4 regions of the Silvimonas soli genome follow, and region 2 is predicted to be linked to each of the others. Evidence: predicted binding sites of a transcription regulator. Region 2 holds the regulator's gene; each other region holds the start of a gene.

Region 1 (4,212 bases), 670 kb from region 2:
AAAAACGCCACAGCCCATATCGGGATCACCGCCTCTTCAGACACGTTTTATCCGGGTCAGGAACGTTATGACACTTATTCCGGGCGGGTGAACAAGGAATGGGAAGGCAGCATGAAGCAGTGGCAAGCGCTGCATGTGATGAACTACGAGATGGAAAGCGCCACACTGCTAACCATGTGTGCCGCGCTGGGCCTGCGCGCCGGGATGATCGCCGGGGTCATCGTGAACCGCACCCAACAGGAAACGCCCAACGCTGAGACCATGAAAAAGACCGAAGTGGATGCGGTTGCCATTGCGGTTGAAGCGGCTCGGCAACTACAGGGCTAAATCTGGCGATCGAGATATACGTTCAGCAAAAACCGGGCTTCACGCCCGGTTTTTTTGTCAGCGCCAAGCCATTACAACTGGGCATGTTTAACGGAAAGTGAAGCGGTTCAATCCCGTTTTTCACTGGACCAGGGCAGCAACCAGTACGTGCCCCCGAAAAACGTTTTGCGCTGGGGCGCGTTTTGCGCCTGATATTCGATCCACTCGGCCAGCCCGGGCGCGGTGACCTTGGCGCACTCTTCGCGCAAATGGTCGAACGACTGCACGATGCCGGCAGTGCCAGCGTAGTAAAACGCACTCCAGGCTCCCTGGTATTTGTTCAACAAAAACGCGCGGGCGGTGTGGGTATCGATCATGCGGCAACGGCTCCATGTTGATGAGGTTTAATCCTTCGCGCCGCCGATCATGCTGCCTCTTGGCATCAAGCCGATTCGAGCGGAGCCCGGCTTTCCGGATCAGTCAGCAGCATAACGCAACGTTACTGACTGGCGTTGACGTTGCGCATGTCCCGCCCGGCGCTCCGCAAACACCAGACAAAAAAAACCCGCCTTGCGGCGGGTTGAAGGTACGACTCTGCTCTTTACGATCAAACAGGATGTGTTCTGTTTTATAGTTTTACTTATTCCACACGTTCGCCGTGCAGGGACACATCCAGACCTTCGCGTTCTTCTTCTTCAGTCACGCGCAGGCCGATCACAACATCAATAATCTTCAGCAGGATGAAGGTCAGCACGCCGCTGTAGATCAGGGTGCACAACACGCCCTTGACCTGCAGGATCACGCTGCCATCAGCACCACCGATATCTTTCACAGCGAATACACCGGTCAGGATCGCACCCAGGATACCGCCAACACCGTGCACGCCGAAGGCATCCAGGGAGTCGTCGTAACCGAGCTTGTGCTTGAGCCACGAAGCGGACCAGAAGCAAACCACACCAGCCAGCAGGCCGATGATCAGCGCGCCACCCACACCGACGAAGCCGGATGCCGGGGTAATCGCAACCAGACCAGCCACTGCACCAGAGATGATGCCCAGGACGGAAGGCTTGCCCTTGGCAACCCACTCGGCAAACATCCAGCCCAGTGCGGCCATGGCGGTAGCAACTTGTGTGGTCATCATGGCAAAGCCGGCACGACCATCAGCAGCGACTGCGGAGCCGGCGTTGAAGCCGAACCAGCCCACCCACAACATCGAAGCACCGATCAGCGACAGCACCAGGTTGTGCGGAGCCATGGCTTCTTTGCCATAACCAACACGCTTGCCCAGAACCAGGGCGCAAACCAGACCGGCAACACCGGCGTTGATGTGCACAACAGTACCGCCAGCGAAGTCCAGGACGCCTGCAGTTGCCAGCCAGCCTGTTGGTTCCCACACCATGTGAGCGATCGGGGCGTAAACAATGATGGACCACAGAGCCATGAACACCAGCATGGCCGAGAACTTCATGCGGTCAGCAAACGCGCCGGTGATCAGTGCCGGAGTAATGATGGCGAAGGTCATTTGATAGACCATGTACACCGATTCCGGGATCGAAGAAGCCAGATGGCTCACGGTCAGCGTGGTTGCGTTGGCACCCTTGATGTAGTTCATGCCAGACAACATGACTCGCGAGAAGCCACCAATAAAGCTGTTGCCAGGAGTGAAGGCCAGCGAGTAACCGATAACCACCCACAAAATGGTGACGACACAAGTGATGGCAAAGCTTTGCATCACAGTGGCCAGCACGTTCTTTTTGCGAACCATACCGGCGTAGAACAGTGCCAGACCAGGAATGGTCATGAACAGCACCAGTGCGGTAGAGGTCAACATCCACGCGGTATCACCGCTGCTGATCTTGGACGAATCTACCGAGAACGGTGCTGTAGGAGCCGGGGCAGCGGCGGGGGCCGAAGCGGCGCCAGCGGCTGAAGCGTCAGTCGTTACCGCCGAAGCTACGGCGGCAACAACTGCCGACGCATCCGAAGCCACTACGGCCGCGGCATCTGATGCCACTGCAGCCACGGAGGCATCGTCAGCAAAGCTCGGGGCCGCCATACACATCGCGCCCAGCAATGCGAACATCGCAAAGACTTTTTTCATCGGGTCATCTCCTTCCCAATTTTATTAGATTGCAGATTCGCCGGTTTCACCGGTACGAATACGAACAACATGCTCAAGCGCGAAAACAAAAATCTTGCCGTCGCCGATCTTGCCGGTGTTTGCGGCTTTTTCGATCGCTTCCAGCGTCTGGTCCAGCAGGTCGTCGGCAATGGCGACTTCCAGCTTTACCTTGGGCAGAAAATCAACAACGTATTCCGCACCACGATACAGTTCGGTATGGCCCTTTTGCCGACCGAATCCCTTCACTTCAGTTACGGTCAAGCCGGCTACACCAATTGCCGACAAGGCTTCACGAACCTCATCCAGCTTGAATGGCTTGATGATGGCGGTAACAAATTTCATGGGTGTGCTCCTCATGTGTCCCGGTAACGACGTTTCCCTATGAGCAGAAACCGTGCCAGCGTAAATTTTCCCAATGTTTACAACGGATAAACGGCACCATCAGAAATATTTCTGGTAAACCGCACCGAATTTGCGCGCGTGAACCAAGTTGAAAATTCAATATGCACCATGCAAGTGCGCATTGCCTGAAGAAATATTCACGTAAGCATTTCAGCCTGCGGTAGGCATTCTGCGCTGCTCTGCTAAACTGATAAGGTGCAAACCATTCAGGAGAAGCGGCATGATCAAGGAAAAACTGTTCGACGAAATTTCCAGCAAGATCTCCGACGCCATCGCCAACAGCCCGGCGCGGGATGTGGAAAAAAACGTACGTGCAATGATGAGCTCGGCCTTCACCAAGCTGGATCTGGTGACACGTGAAGAATTCGAAATCCAGCAAGAAGTGCTGGCGCGCAGCCGTGAGAAGCTGGCGGAACTGGAAGCGCGGGTACTGGATCTGGAGCAGCGCCTGCATGGCGCCAATCCGCAAGACGGTATTTGAGCGGCGTTGAATCTGCAGATTGCTGGTTCAACAAAAAAAAGCCCGGTTTATGCCGGGCTTTTTTATTTGGGGGACTGGCTTTAAGAGCCTTTTCTTCCTGGCGGCACACCAACTCCCGATTGAGTGGCGATATTGGACTTTGTAGAGCGGCCGCATTCCACCTGGTCATATCAACGACAAGAACCAACAAGAACCATTACGTCGTCAATCCCGTACAGGTGGGAATCCAGTACAAGGCCCCCCAAACGGGACTGTTCACCAACAATCCCGTAGCCTGGGTGAAACGAAGTGAGAATCCGGGGAAGCAATGCGCCAACGAGCCATCAGCATTTGCCTCACGCCAATATCGCCTGCATTCCCGTTAACGGTTATGCCAGGAAGTGGCCTTCATCCGGACTCCCAACATTGGCCAATAAAACCAGCCATCACGCTTAAAAACAAAAAAACCACCGATCAACTCGGTGGCTTTCATGCATGCTGAAATAGCAAAATGTGAGGGGCGAAGCCAGCCGATAAGCCGGGTTTTGTACAGATGCTCGCGCATCCTGACAGCCATTCCTCTACGCCCACCATTACTAGTGGGCTCTTGCAACCTACCCGCAGGCTCGGCGGGCCACCTCAACGCCTGCTGCTTGGTCTTGCTCCGGATGGGGTTTACCGAGCCGCCCGGTTGCCCGGGACGCTGGTGCGCTCTTACCGCACCGTTTCACCCTTGCCTGTGCCATTTGTAGACACGACCAAAGCCGCATCATGCAAATGTGGACAAAGTCCTGCCATCGGCGGTCTACTCTCTGTTGCACTTTCCGTCGCCTCACGGCGCCCGGCCGTTAGCCGGCATCCTGCCCTGCGGAGCCCGGACTTTCCTCCCCCCGTGTATTAATAACGGGCAGCGGCTGTCTGG
Region 2 (4,212 bases):
CCAACGGCTGGTGGATGAGCCGAATTTGATAGCCAACAACACCCATACCGTGCGCTTTGACGAACTGGGTCGGCCGTTCGAGCGACTGGACGCCGACAAAGTCAGCCATTACGAAGAAAACGACAGCGCCTGGTTCGACAATCCGCACCTTGTGTCTACTGCACCGGGCAAACCGCGGGTCGACCTCGTTACCACGCGCGCGCAATCGATCAACAAAGGCGAAAAATTGTGGATGCCCGAACCCACCACGATGACGCGCCAGCCAGATGCACAGCACGCGCAAATGGTCATTCACGGTCGGGAAATCTGGTATCAACCCAAACCCGGTGACGCCTGGTCGGAAGCCCCGGTCGATGCCGACATGGGTGCCTACCACGCCAAGGGTGTTGGCTTTCAAGCCGACCTTGCTGGCCAGACCCTTTTAGTTAAATCCAGAGTGAGCACCACTTATGTCCCTGCGCAACGCAGCAGTAAATAGCGTCCTGACAATCAGCCTGGCGCTGGGGGCAACTGCCGCCCTGGCCTCAACGGCTGATCGTGAAAAGCCGATGAAAATTGAAGCTGATTCGGCCACTTACGACCAGAAAGCCAATACCGGTGTGTACACCGGCAACGTGGTTGTCACGCAAGGCACCATGACGCTGCGCTCGGACAAGCTGGTGATCCATCAAGACGCGGATGGCATGCAATATTCGCAAGGCGATGGCAAACCAGTGAAATTTCGCCAGCAGGCAGATGATGGTGAATGGGTTGATGCTGAGTCACTGCATTACGATTACAACCAGAAAACCGGCATGCTGGTGCTGACCAACAGTGCCTGGGTGCGCAAGAACCAGAACGAAGTGTTTGGGGACATCATCACTTACAACCTGAACAACGACCAGTACACCGCCAACAGCACCAAGTCCGGCGCCGGTCGCGTCAATGTGACGATCGTTCCGAAGAAAAAAGACGCCAGTGCCGCTGCCACCACCAAACCGGCGGCAACCAAGGCCAGTGCAGTCACCGCAAGCGGGGCCCAATGAAGCCCTCCCGATCACTCGATAACAACGGCCCGGCCACTCAACCCATGACTGCATCCCTGAACGCTTCCGGTTTGATGAAACGCTACGGCAAACGCACCGTGGTACGTGACGTAGCCATTCGAGTGGATGCGGGAGAGGTCGTCGGTTTGCTTGGCCCTAACGGCGCGGGCAAAACCACCAGCTTTTATATGATTGTCGGGATGGTCGCTGCCGATGGTGGCGAAATCACCCTGAATGGCCAGGACATCAGTCGCCTGCCGATGCACCAGCGCTCAGAACTGGGCTTGGGTTATCTGCCGCAGGAAGCTTCGATTTTTCGCAAGATGACGGTCGCCCAGAACATTCTGGCTGTGCTGGAACTGCGCGAGAAAAACGCCACCCGCCGCGCCGAAAGACTGGACGAATTGCTGCATGAATTGCACATTGCCCATCTGCGTGACAGCGGCGCCATGAGTTTGTCTGGCGGCGAGCGGCGACGTGCCGAAATCGCCCGCGCACTGGCTGCTGATCCGCGCTTTATTTTGCTGGACGAACCCTTTGCCGGAGTCGATCCGATTGCGGTGATGGACATCCAGCGCATCATTGCTTATCTGCGCGACCGTGGTATCGGCGTGCTGATTACCGACCATAACGTGCGCGAAACGCTGGGGATTTGTGATCGGGCGTACATTATCTCTGAAGGCTCCGTGATGGCATCCGGGCATCCAGCCGAAATCATTGCCAACGAACAAGTGCGCAAGGTTTACCTGGGCGAACATTTCCGCATGTAACCGCGCCATGCCTAAAGCGCCGATCAACCGCCACCCTCTTTGTCTGGATATAAACGCAGCATGAAGCAATCCCTTCAACTGCGTCTTTCGCAGCAACTGAACCTCACCCCGCAGCTGCAGCAGTCAATCAAGCTGTTGCAGCTGTCCACACTCGATTTTCAGACGGAAATCGAGCGTTACCTGCTGGAAAATCCGCTGCTGGAACAAGATGGTGGCGGCAGTAACCCTTCCGACAGTCCCGAACCTGTTTCCGGCGAGAGCGACAGCACCCCGCAAGAACCGGCCTACGATGGCAGCGGCGACGACATGAACTGGGGTAGCGGCACCGGCAATGCGCGCAACGGTGACGATGATGACGACTTCGATCCGGCCACCCAGGTCGCCAAAGAGCTGACGCTGCGCGAGCATCTGCTGGATCAAGCGGGGGTGCTGCGTTTGCCCGAGCGCGACCATGCTGCCCTGGCTTTCATGATCGACGCAGTGGACGATGAGGGATTTTTACCAATGTCCCTCGAAGAATTACTGGAACAAATCCCGCCGGAGATCGTCACACATCTGGAGCTTGAAATTGATGACCTGGCCGTAGCACTGGCCAGACTCAAGCAGTTTGATCCCGTTGGGGTGGGTGCCCGCAATACTGCGGAGGCTTTGGGCCTGCAGTTGCGCCTGGTTGCACCTTCTCCCGCTTGCGAGCTGGCACGACAGATCGTCGGACAACATCTCGATTTATTGGCCGGGCGTGACTACACTAAGCTCAAAAGGTTACTGAAATGTGACGACGCGGCACTGAAAGCCGCGCAAAGTGTGATCACCAGTCTGAATCCGCGCCCGGCAGCACAATGGGCGGCATTGACACCACGTTACGTTGTACCTGACGTACTGGTGCAAAAGATCAAGGGGCAATGGCAGGTGAGACTCAATCCAGCCGCGATGCCGCGGTTGCGCATCAATCAAGTCTATGCAGATATCCTGCAACGTAGCGAAGGCGGTGTGCTGGCGCGCGAGTTGCAAGAAGCCAAATGGCTGGTGAAAAGCGTGCAACAACGCTTTGAAACCATTCTGCGGGTCGCTCAGGCCATCGTTGAACGCCAGCGTGCGTTTTTCGAACATGGTGAAGTCGCCATGCGCCCGCTCGTCCTGCGCGATATCGCCATGGAACTGGATCTGCATGAATCCACCGTGTCCCGCGTTACTACCCAGAAATACATGACCAGCCCACGTGGCTTGCTGGAGTTCAAATACTTCTTCGGCAGTCACGTTGACACCGAAGCCGGTGGCGAATGTTCGGCCACCGCCATCAAAGCGCTCATCAAACAGATGATCCAGAACGAAGACAAAACCCGGCCGCTCTCAGATAGCGCCATTGCCGAAGCTTTATCCGGGCAAGGGATCGTGGTTGCGCGGCGAACCGTTGCCAAGTACAGGGAGGGCATGAACGTTCCACCCGTCAATCTGCGCAAAAACCTGTAGCCCTTATCGGTGCAGTGTCTTAATGGCTTACCAGAAGGAGAATGCCATGAACCTCAACATCAGCGGACATCACGTTGAAGTGACCCCGGCCTTACGGGAATACGTTACCAGCAAGCTCGACCGGATAACGCGACACTTCGACCAGGTTGTAGACGTCAGCACGATTCTGTCTGTAGAAAAATTGCAGCAGAAAGCCGATGTCACAGTGCGGGTTCGCGGAAAAGACATCCACGTTGAGGCATCAGACAAGGATATGTATGCGGCCATTGATTTACTGGTCGACAAACTTGATCGGCAGATTGTGAAACACAAAGAATGCTTGATGGATCATCGCGGCGAAGCGATCAAACATCAGCAAACCGTCGAAGAGGAATGACTTTCCGGCATTAACCAGTCCTTTGATACAACAAACGGGAGCCAATAATACTGGTTCCCGTTTTTGTTTATGCATTCTGGGCGGTACAATAGTATTGGTTGTGCAGTGCAATGGCACGTTAATGGGGCAAGATTGCACTGTCCTGGCTAATAAATTGCGCAATACTTATCAAATAGCACCGTAAATGCGGTGTGGTTCGCAGTTCCAGTGAGCACTATCCAGACCGGTGAATAGAGCAAAAGCAGCCATCGGAATTCGTCACAGGTGGGGCGCGCAGGATACGCCCGCCGCTTTGGTCAGTGAGTCGGCAACACGATGAGTCTGATATCCAGAATTCTGCCCGCCAATAATGTGTTTCTAGATTTGGACGTGGGCAGCAAGAAACGTGTTTTCGAACAGGTGGGGATACTGTTCGAGAATAGTCACGCCATTGCGCGCAGCGTTATTTTCGATAGCCTGTTTGCCCGCGAAAAACTCGGCTCAACCGGCTTGGGCCAAGGTGTGGCAATTCCACACGGCCGCATCAAAGGTCTGAAAGAAGCCAGCGGCGCGTTTATCCGGCTAAAAAGCC
Region 3 (4,212 bases), 1.1 Mb from region 2:
CAGTGGCTGGCGCTTTTTCTCCGGCGCAGAAGACGACCGCTATCTGGATAACCCCAAACATTTCAGTCTGCTGGACGTGAACGTCGTCGCCAATTACGACCAGAGCATTATCGAGTTTCTGGACGCCCCGATTGGCGCATCTTTCGATAAAGACGATGGCGTGTTTTACGACGTCTCCGAAGACTAAACCTGCATGCCAACTTCACGTTCCGGGCTGAGCCTGCGGAAAATACCATGAGCCGTGTCGGTGGTTTGATGAAGGCCCGCCCGCGGCTGATGATCGCCATTGCGCTGGGCGTGCTGTTTTATCTGCTATGGCCCGGCGCAGTAACCGGGTTGACGCGGGCACTGGCCGCCTGGAACGTTACCGTCTGGGTTTACCTGGCCACGGTGTGGGCGATGATGATCAGGGCGGAGCCTGCAAGGATTCGCCAGATTGCCCAGGCGCAGGATGAAAACGCCGAAATTGTGCTGGCCGCCGTGGCATTGGCTTGCGTGGTGAGTCTTGTCACCATTCTGATTGAATTGGCCAGCGTCAAAAGTGCGTCGGGCATCCACCAATTCACCCGAATTGGTTTTACGGCCATTACGCTGGTGGGGGCGTGGTTGATGCTGCCCACTTCGTTTGCCATTCACTACGCGCATCAGTTTTATATCTGCGCCACGCATGACAAGAAGCCGGTGCTGTTTCCGGATAACCCCGCCGAACCCGCGTATTGGGATTTTCTGTACTTCTCGTTCACCATCGCGGTGGCTTGCCAGACCGCGGATGTTGCGGTGGGGGACAGCGCAACCCGGCGTGTCGTGCTGGCGCAATCGGTATTGGCGTTTGTTTTCAATCTGAGTGTGCTGGGTTTGTCGATCAATGTGGCGGCGGGCTTGCTGAACTGAGCGCCATTACGCTTGCATGCGTTGATATACGTTCGATATCCATTGACCTGTTTACCCATGACCCACTTTCTGAAATGTTCGCTAGCGCTGATGGTGTTGATTCCTTTGCTGATGGCCGCACCGCTGGCCGCTGCGGAAACCACGGCGCACCATCATCACGATCACCACCCGGTGGATAAAACCATCCGCAAAACCAAGGCGTGGTTTCACCGCCATTTTTAGTGCGGCTGGCGAAGTGCGGCTGGCGAAGTGCGGCTGGCCAAGTGGGGCCGATGAATACACCGCTGGAAGGGCGAAAAACAAAACGGGCGCATAAAGCGCCCGTTTTGCATGGCAGGAAAGATCCCGACTTAGCCCGCAGCACTCAGCCGAGTGACGTTGGACGACTTGTCTTCACCAGCAAATTTGCGTGCATCTGCCAGCGATTCAATCTCACCCGAAATCATCCCGCCTGATTCAATCAGCAGCTTGCCATAACGGATGGTGCCTTTGACACGGCCAGTAGCGTGGATGATCAACTGCTCGCGTGCGGTCAGTTCACCTTCAAAGGTGCCGTGGACTTCGGCCACATCAATGCTCACCTTGCCCGAGAACGAGCCACCTTCGGCGATGCGGATAACGCGGCTATCCATGGTGGCTTCTACGCGGCCTTCAACTACCAGCGTGTCGCAATCCAGAATCTCGGCTCCGCGCAGTTTTACATCCGGGCCGACGATCAGCCGGTTGCCGCCGGTATCTGCAGTGGCGGCGGGTGCTACCGGTACCACTGCTTTGGTTGCCTGAACGCTGGCGGGTACGCCGTCAGGGCGCAGATTGTCACCGGCGGGTGGATAGGGTTGGCTGCTGCCCGCATCGGCGTGCGCGCTGCGATTGGTCAGGCTGCTCTGGTTTTTATTGAGGATGGGCGATTGTTGCTTCGACGAGAACATGGGTACTCCTTGGAATTACGTCAGAGGGTGCGCGAAATATCGGTATTTCCACGTCTACCCCTTCTAGTGCAATTGCCGTGCCACAATGAAAATATCTTTTATAAACAAATAGATGTTGTTTTTTGTTGATGCGAATTACGAAAATGTTGCTACCGCCTGTCGCCGTCAGGCGTCATGCCGTGCGCGGTAATCGGGCTGACGCCAGTGAAACCGGCTTTCTGGCCTGTCGCTGATAAACGACGCGTTTTAAGCGGGCCGGGCATTGCACTGCCGCTCACGCTCTTGGCAGACCGGCAAAACTTGCCGGGCATCCCATATGCATAAAAATTAAGTCGTTATAAATCAATGGTTTGTGTTCTGGCATACTTCCTGCTTCTGTGAGTCCAGTCACACACCTGGAAGCCTTTGGCCATGATGAGTTCGCTGGATAGCTATTTCCAAACACAGGAAACCGCCATGAAGTTGCGCGGTTACCGTCAGGAAGTGTTGTCGTCGAATATTGCCAACGGCGATACGCCGCAATACAAGGCTCGCGATTTCGATTTTTCGACCGCGTTCAAGTCGGCGCTGAGTGCTTCCCAGGTGAACGCCGGTACTTTGGCCGCAACCGATGCGCGCCATCTGCAACCGCAGGGCACTACAGACTTGTTTGCCCCGCAACTGCAGTACCGCAGCGAGGTCCAACCCTCGATTGATGGCAACACCGTGGATATGAATACCGAGATGCGCGATTTTGCGGATAACACGCTGCGCTACGAGGCTTCGATCACTTTTATGCAGAACCGGATGAGCACGATGCGCACTGCGCTGACGTCCGCATCGTCCTGACCGCGGAGCAACTAGATCATGTCTTTGTTCAGCACGTTTGATATCTCGGCTTCGGCCATGCAGGCGCAGTCGATGCGCTTGAATACGGTGGCCAGCAATCTGGCGAATGCCGAGTCGGCCACCAGTTCCAACGGCCAGCCGTACCGCGCCAAGCAAGTGGTGTTTCAGGCTACCCCGATCGGACCAGCTGGTGGCGTGGGCGTGAAAGTTGCTCAGGTGGTTGAAGACCAGACACCACCGCGTTTGATGTATGACCCACACAACCCGGTGGCCGATGCCAATGGTTACGTAGCCATGCCTAACGTGAATGTGGTTGAAGAAATGACCAATATGTTGTCGGCGTCGCGTTCTTATCAGACCAACGCCGATGTAATGAATACCGCCAAAACCCTGCTGCAGCGTACCTTGCAGCTCGCCACGGCCTGATTGAATAGCGGATTGAGGGAGTAGCCAGATGGCAACAACAGTAGGTAGCGGGTTTGATTTCAGCAAACTCAACGCTGCGCTTAGCGGTACATCCAGCACCAGCAGCGCCAGTGGTACTGCCTCGGGTTCGGCCGCTGGTTTGCAGGATCAGTTCATGCAGTTGCTAGTAGCGCAATTGCAGAATCAGGATCCAACCAATCCAATGGATAACTCACAAATGACCTCGCAACTGGCGCAGATCAGCACTGTGAGTGGCGTGCAGCAGCTTAATCAGACCATGTCGTCGATGTCGTCGCTGTTCAGCTCCAGCCAGGCCTTGCAGTCCGCTGCGCTGATTGGCAAGCAAGTCATGGCACCGACCAAGAGCTTTGCGTTTGACGGCACCACGCCGCTGCAAGCACAGATTGACGTGCCGGCTGGTACTTCGCAGATGCAGGTTTCAGTGGTGTCGCTAACCACTGGCCAGGTGGTTGATCAAATGACCAATACGCCAACTGCCGGGCAGATGAACGCAATCAACTGGGATGGCACGCTGTCCGATGGCACCAAGGCGCCAGCGGGTAACTACGCGATTGTGGCTTCTGGCATGAGTTCTTCCGGTGCGCAATCCACCCTCACGGTAGATGGCTGGCAAACCGCTACCAGCGTGATTCTGGGTAGTAGCGGCGTGCAAGTGCAGTTGGGCAATGGCTCAACAGTCAATCTGAGTGATGTCAAACAGATCAGCTAAGCCGCTTTAGCCGTGTTACTTGCAGTCACAAACGAATTAATCAGATAAGTCCGATAACGTGCCCGACAGGGCAGGCATGAATTGCCGCAAGGGCGGCAAGGATTGCCGGGGGAGAAAGCATGGGTTTTCAACAAGGTTTGAGCGGTCTGAACGCAGCGTCCAAGAACCTGGATGTCATTGGTAACAACATTGCCAATGCCAATACCGTGGGCTTCAAGGATTCGCGCGCAGAGTTCGCGGATATTTACGCGTCTACCTTTGCTTCGTCCTCCAATGTGGCGGGGATCGGTACGCGGGTGATGAGCGTGGCCCAGCAGTTCGGTCAGGGCAACGTGGAAACCACCAGCAACCCGATGGATGTGGCCATTACCGGCAACGGGTTTTACCGCATGGTCAACGATGCCGGCA
Region 4 (4,212 bases), 1.2 Mb from region 2:
AATCCGCCAGTTATCCCAAACCGGCCTTGTTAGTCCAATAGTTTTACTGCCAGCAATTCGCCTTTGCCCACCGGCACAAGGCTGGTCTTGAACTCAATATCGGCTTTGATCAGTTCGCTGAACGCGTTCATTTCATCGGCGTGGGAGAGTGCGTTATCCACCACCAGTAGCCCACCCGGGCGTAAAACCCGACTTAGGTGCGGCCACCACGCCACATACTGGCTGCGTTCAGAATCCAGAAACAAGAGATCGTAGGTGGCCGGGTGGGCGTCGGCCAGAAAGCGTCCGGCGTCGTCATGTACCAGATTGATTGATCCTTCCAGTCCGGCCCGGGCGAAGTTCTCTGCCGCCATGGCCACTTTATGCTCCGCATGTTCCACGGTAGTGACTACGCCGCCAGTTTCGCCGCAAGCTTCAGCGAGCCACAGCGTTGAATAGCCATTGGAGGTGCCAATCTCCAGCACTCTGCGCGCTTGCATAGCCAGTACCAGCACGGCCAGAAACTCGCCGGTATCGCGTGTGATATTGAGCATGCGTTTGGGGCGCTCGCTCTGGTCGTTATCGTTGGCCTGGCCAAATTGTTCGAGTTCTGTTTTCAGATTTTGCAAAGCGATATTCATGGCGGTGGCTCCCGGCTTTGGCGCGCATTGAATAGCTAGTGAATATCAAAATGTCATAGGACTCAAGAGGATGGCTGATATCTTGAGCGCAAAAAATGAAAAACCCGCCCAGGCAAAGCCTTGAGCGGGTTGGGTAGCCTGCTTGCGCCTGTCCAGAGACAGACATCAAGCTGATTACAGGCTGTAGTACATGTCGAATTCGACCGGGTGAGTCCACATACGGATCTTGTTCACATCGTTCTGCTTGAGTTCGATGTAGGAGTCGATCCATTCGTCTGTGAACACGCCGCCACGGGTCAGGAACTCGCGATCCTTGTCCAGTGCGTCCAGTGCTTCGTCCAGCGATGCACACACAGTCGGGATCAACTTGTCTTCTTCTGGCGGCAGATCGTACAGGTTCTTGTCTGCAGGATCGCCAGGATGGATCTTGTTCTGGATACCATCCAGACCAGCCATCATCAGTGCAGCAAAACACAGATACGGGTTGGCCAACGGATCCGGGAAGCGAGTCTCGATACGACGGCCCTTGTCGGACGCAACGTGCGGGATACGGATCGAAGCGGAACGGTTCTTGGCGGAGTAAGCCAGTTTCACCGGTGCTTCATAATGCGGAACCAGACGCTTGTACGAGTTGGTACCCGGGTTGGTGATGGCGTTCAGTGCACGAGCGTGCTTGATGATACCGCCGATGTAGAACAGGGCAGTTTCAGACAGGCCAGCGTAGCCGTTACCTGCGAACAGGTTCTTGCCATCTTTCCAGATCGACTGGTGCACGTGCATGCCCGAACCGTTGTCGCCAACGATAGGTTTTGGCATGAAAGTAGCGGTCTTTCCGTACTGGTGAGCGACGTTATGCACCACGTACTTCAGAACTTGAGTCCAGTCAGCGCGTTGGGTCAGGGTGCTGAACTTGGTGCCGATTTCGTTCTGGCCAGCGTTTGCCACTTCGTGGTGGAACACTTCAACCGGGATGCCCAGTTCTTCAAGTACCAGCACCATGGAGGCGCGGATGTCTTGATGGCTGTCGACCGGAGGAACCGGGAAGTAACCGCCTTTCAGGCGTGGGCGGTGGCCCATGTTGCCGCCTTCAAATTCCAGGCCAGTAGCCCAGGCGCCTTCTTCCGAACCGATCTTGACGAACGAACCGGACAGATCTGCGTTCCAGCGAACGTTATCAAAAATGAAGAATTCTGGTTCTGGACCGAAGTAAGCTGTGTCACCAATACCCGATGCCTTCAGGTAGGCTTCAGCGCGCTTGGCCAGCGAACGTGGGTCGCGGTCATAGCCCTTGCCGGTAGCTGGCTCGATCACGTCACATGTCATGAACACGGTCGGTTCGTCGTAGAACGGATCAATGTTGGCAGTGGCCGGATCAGCCATCAGCAGCATGTCCGAAGCCTGAATGCCCTTCCAGCCGGTGATGGACGAACCATCAAATGCGTGGCCGGTTTCGAACCATTCTTCGTCGACTACATGCGACGGCACGGTGACGTGCTGTTCTTTACCAATAGTGTCGGTGAAACGAAGGTCAACGAACTTGATGTCGTTTTCCTTGATCAGCTTGAGTACGTCGGCTACCGCCATCTGAGCTCTCCTTGGTGCAAGAGATAGTTTGAAGTGAGTGTTGTCTCGTCGCCGGCCATGCAAGGTTTGTTCGAGTAAGACCGGCTCGGGTCGGAACGCTATGAAGCAGAAAGTGTGCCAGGGTGTTAACCCCGCCGACAGCCATTGTGCCACAAGAAATCGGCTATTGCGGGTTTTACCTATGCAATCCGATTTGGTGCGCAATTCAACGAAAGGCACCGTTATGGTGCGTTTTGTTGCGGCAAATCTGTGCATGCCGTGCACCGTGTCACAATCACGCAGGCGCTGCGCAACAGGGCTAGAATGCAGAAAACGGCATGAAAAAATTGGGTGGCACGGCTGGCAAATGGCGCTGGCCCGGACCACTCCAGTTGACGTTTTGAAAACGAGATAGAGTCAACGCGAAGGAATCAGCCATGAGTACCGTTAGCACCATTCTGGAAAAAGCCCGCCAGAGAGCGGCCGAATCGGGTCTTGCTTATTCGGGCGCACTCACGCCGGATGAGGCATTTGCGCTGCTGCACGAGGTCCCAGGCACCAAAGTGGTGGATGTGCGCACCCATGCGGAATGGCAGTTTGTGGGCGTGGTGCCCGATGCCTTGCTGATTGAATGGAAACGCTATCCCGACATGGCTTTGAATCCGGAGTTTCTCACCCAGTTAAAAGCGCAGGTCGATCCGCAAAACGTGGTGTTGTTTATGTGCCGCTCTGGCGCGCGCTCGCATGATGCGGCGGTGCTGGCCGCCAAACACGGCTACAGCGAGGTCTACAACATCCTCGAAGGATTTGAGGGTGACAAGGACGAGCAACAACATCGCGGCAAGAGAAACGGCTGGAAAGGTCGCGGTTTGCCTTGGGTTCAAGGGTAACGGGCATCCCGATAACCCGGGATGTTAAAAGCGAGAGGGGTGAGGCGCTGGGGATGAACCCAAGGCGTCAAACCCTTCGCTTGCCGCACTGGACAGGACCGCGTCACCAGTCTTTCAAAATCACACTTCACCTTCTGATTTATTCTCCCCATACACCATGCGCTACGTCGTTATCGGCAACCCGATTGCCCACAGCAAATCCCCTCAAATCCACACCGCCTTCGCCGCCCAGTTTGCTCTGGCGCCGTTCAGTTATGAGCGACTGCTGGCACCGCTGGAAGACTTCGATGGCACCGTGCGCAGCTTTGTGGCGGCGGGCGGCGGAGGTTGTAACGTCACCGTGCCATTCAAGGAGGCCGCGTATGAACTGGCTTCCGAGTTGACCGAACGCGCCGCCGCCGCCGGTGCGGTCAATACGCTGGTGGTGCGCAAGGACGGTTCGTTGCTTGGCGATAACACCGATGGCGCCGGGTTGGTGGCGGACTTGCTGCGCCATCGCTCGCTAACCGGCTTGCGCATACTGGTGCTGGGAGCGGGCGGCGCGGCGCGCGGTGTGTTGTTGCCGCTGGCGACCGAACAACCGGCGTCAATCACGTTAGCCAACCGCACCGCGAGCAAGGCGCTGTTGTTGGTTGATGCGTTAAGCGCCAAAACCTCGGTGCCGCTGCAAGCCTGCGGTTTTGCCGAAATCGCTGGATCGTTTGATGTGGTGATCAACGCGACCTCGGCCAGTCTGGGCGGGGAGCGCATTCCATTGCCGCCTAACGTTTTTGCGGCCAACGCCCTGGCCTACGACATGATGTATGGCAAAGGTGAAACGCCGTTTCTGGCGCAAGCCCGCGAAGCTGGCGTGCCGCTGCGGGTAGATGGCTTGGGTATGCTGGTTGGGCAGGCGGCCGAAGCTTTTCGCTTGTGGACCGGGCATCAGCCGGATGTGGCGCCAGTGCTGGCTGAAATGCGCGCTGGCCTGGCGGCGTAATCAGAACGTCTGGGCAGATCATAAATGTGCGCAAAATCAGGGTTCGCGGTTGCCGCCTTGTAAGGAACGCGCCTAGAATCGCGGCACCTTATTGAGTCAGCCGTAACCCTCTGTGAAAAAACGTTCTTTTGGCTGGTGGTTTGGCCGCATTCTGCTGGCG

What was found. The regulator sigma-54, encoded in region 2, starts transcription at its own class of promoters, with help from an activator protein. The targets are predictions, from matches to a motif close to CTGGCACGCTTCATGCTT.
Region 1: glnK (P-II family nitrogen regulator) is a predicted target of sigma-54. The motif match lies at 2,812-2,829, and genes of this name have one in related genera.
Region 3: flgB (flagellar basal body rod protein FlgB) is a predicted target of sigma-54. The motif match lies at 2,178-2,195, and genes of this name have one in related genera.
Region 4: glnA (type I glutamate--ammonia ligase) is a predicted target of sigma-54. The motif match lies at 2,308-2,325, and genes of this name have one in related genera.

What each region holds. Positions count from the first base shown of each region.
Region 1 is NZ_CP106736.1:2,345,612-2,349,823, reverse strand. It holds gene udp (uridine phosphorylase) at 1-327, shown strand, start outside; gene N7220_RS10840 (hypothetical protein) at 435-683, opposite strand; gene N7220_RS10835 (ammonium transporter) at 947-2,407, opposite strand; gene glnK (P-II family nitrogen regulator) at 2,432-2,770, opposite strand; gene N7220_RS10825 (accessory factor UbiK family protein) at 3,051-3,311, shown strand; RNA gene rnpB (RNase P RNA component class A) at 3,809-4,212, opposite strand, start outside.
Region 2 is NZ_CP106736.1:1,675,410-1,679,621, forward strand. It holds gene lptC (LPS export ABC transporter periplasmic protein LptC) at 1-478, shown strand, start outside; gene lptA (lipopolysaccharide transport periplasmic protein LptA) at 450-1,025, shown strand; gene lptB (LPS export ABC transporter ATP-binding protein) at 1,070-1,795, shown strand; gene N7220_RS07685 (RNA polymerase factor sigma-54) at 1,856-3,265, shown strand; gene hpf (ribosome hibernation-promoting factor, HPF/YfiA family) at 3,312-3,641, shown strand; gene ptsN (PTS IIA-like nitrogen regulatory protein PtsN) at 3,957-4,212, shown strand, end outside.
Region 3 is NZ_CP106736.1:545,864-550,075, reverse strand. It holds gene N7220_RS02495 (DUF2185 domain-containing protein) at 1-187, shown strand, start outside; gene N7220_RS02490 (DUF1345 domain-containing protein) at 235-891, shown strand; gene N7220_RS02485 (hypothetical protein) at 949-1,113, shown strand; gene N7220_RS02480 (bactofilin family protein) at 1,242-1,820, opposite strand; gene flgB (flagellar basal body rod protein FlgB) at 2,232-2,648, shown strand; gene flgC (flagellar basal body rod protein FlgC) at 2,667-3,074, shown strand; gene N7220_RS02465 (flagellar hook assembly protein FlgD) at 3,103-3,804, shown strand; gene flgE (flagellar hook protein FlgE) at 3,924-4,212, shown strand, end outside.
Region 4 is NZ_CP106736.1:2,877,578-2,881,789, forward strand. It holds gene N7220_RS13175 (O-methyltransferase) at 30-620, opposite strand; gene glnA (type I glutamate--ammonia ligase) at 795-2,204, opposite strand; gene N7220_RS13185 (rhodanese-like domain-containing protein) at 2,621-3,073, shown strand; gene aroE (shikimate dehydrogenase) at 3,231-4,052, shown strand; gene mtgA (monofunctional biosynthetic peptidoglycan transglycosylase) at 4,165-4,212, shown strand, end outside.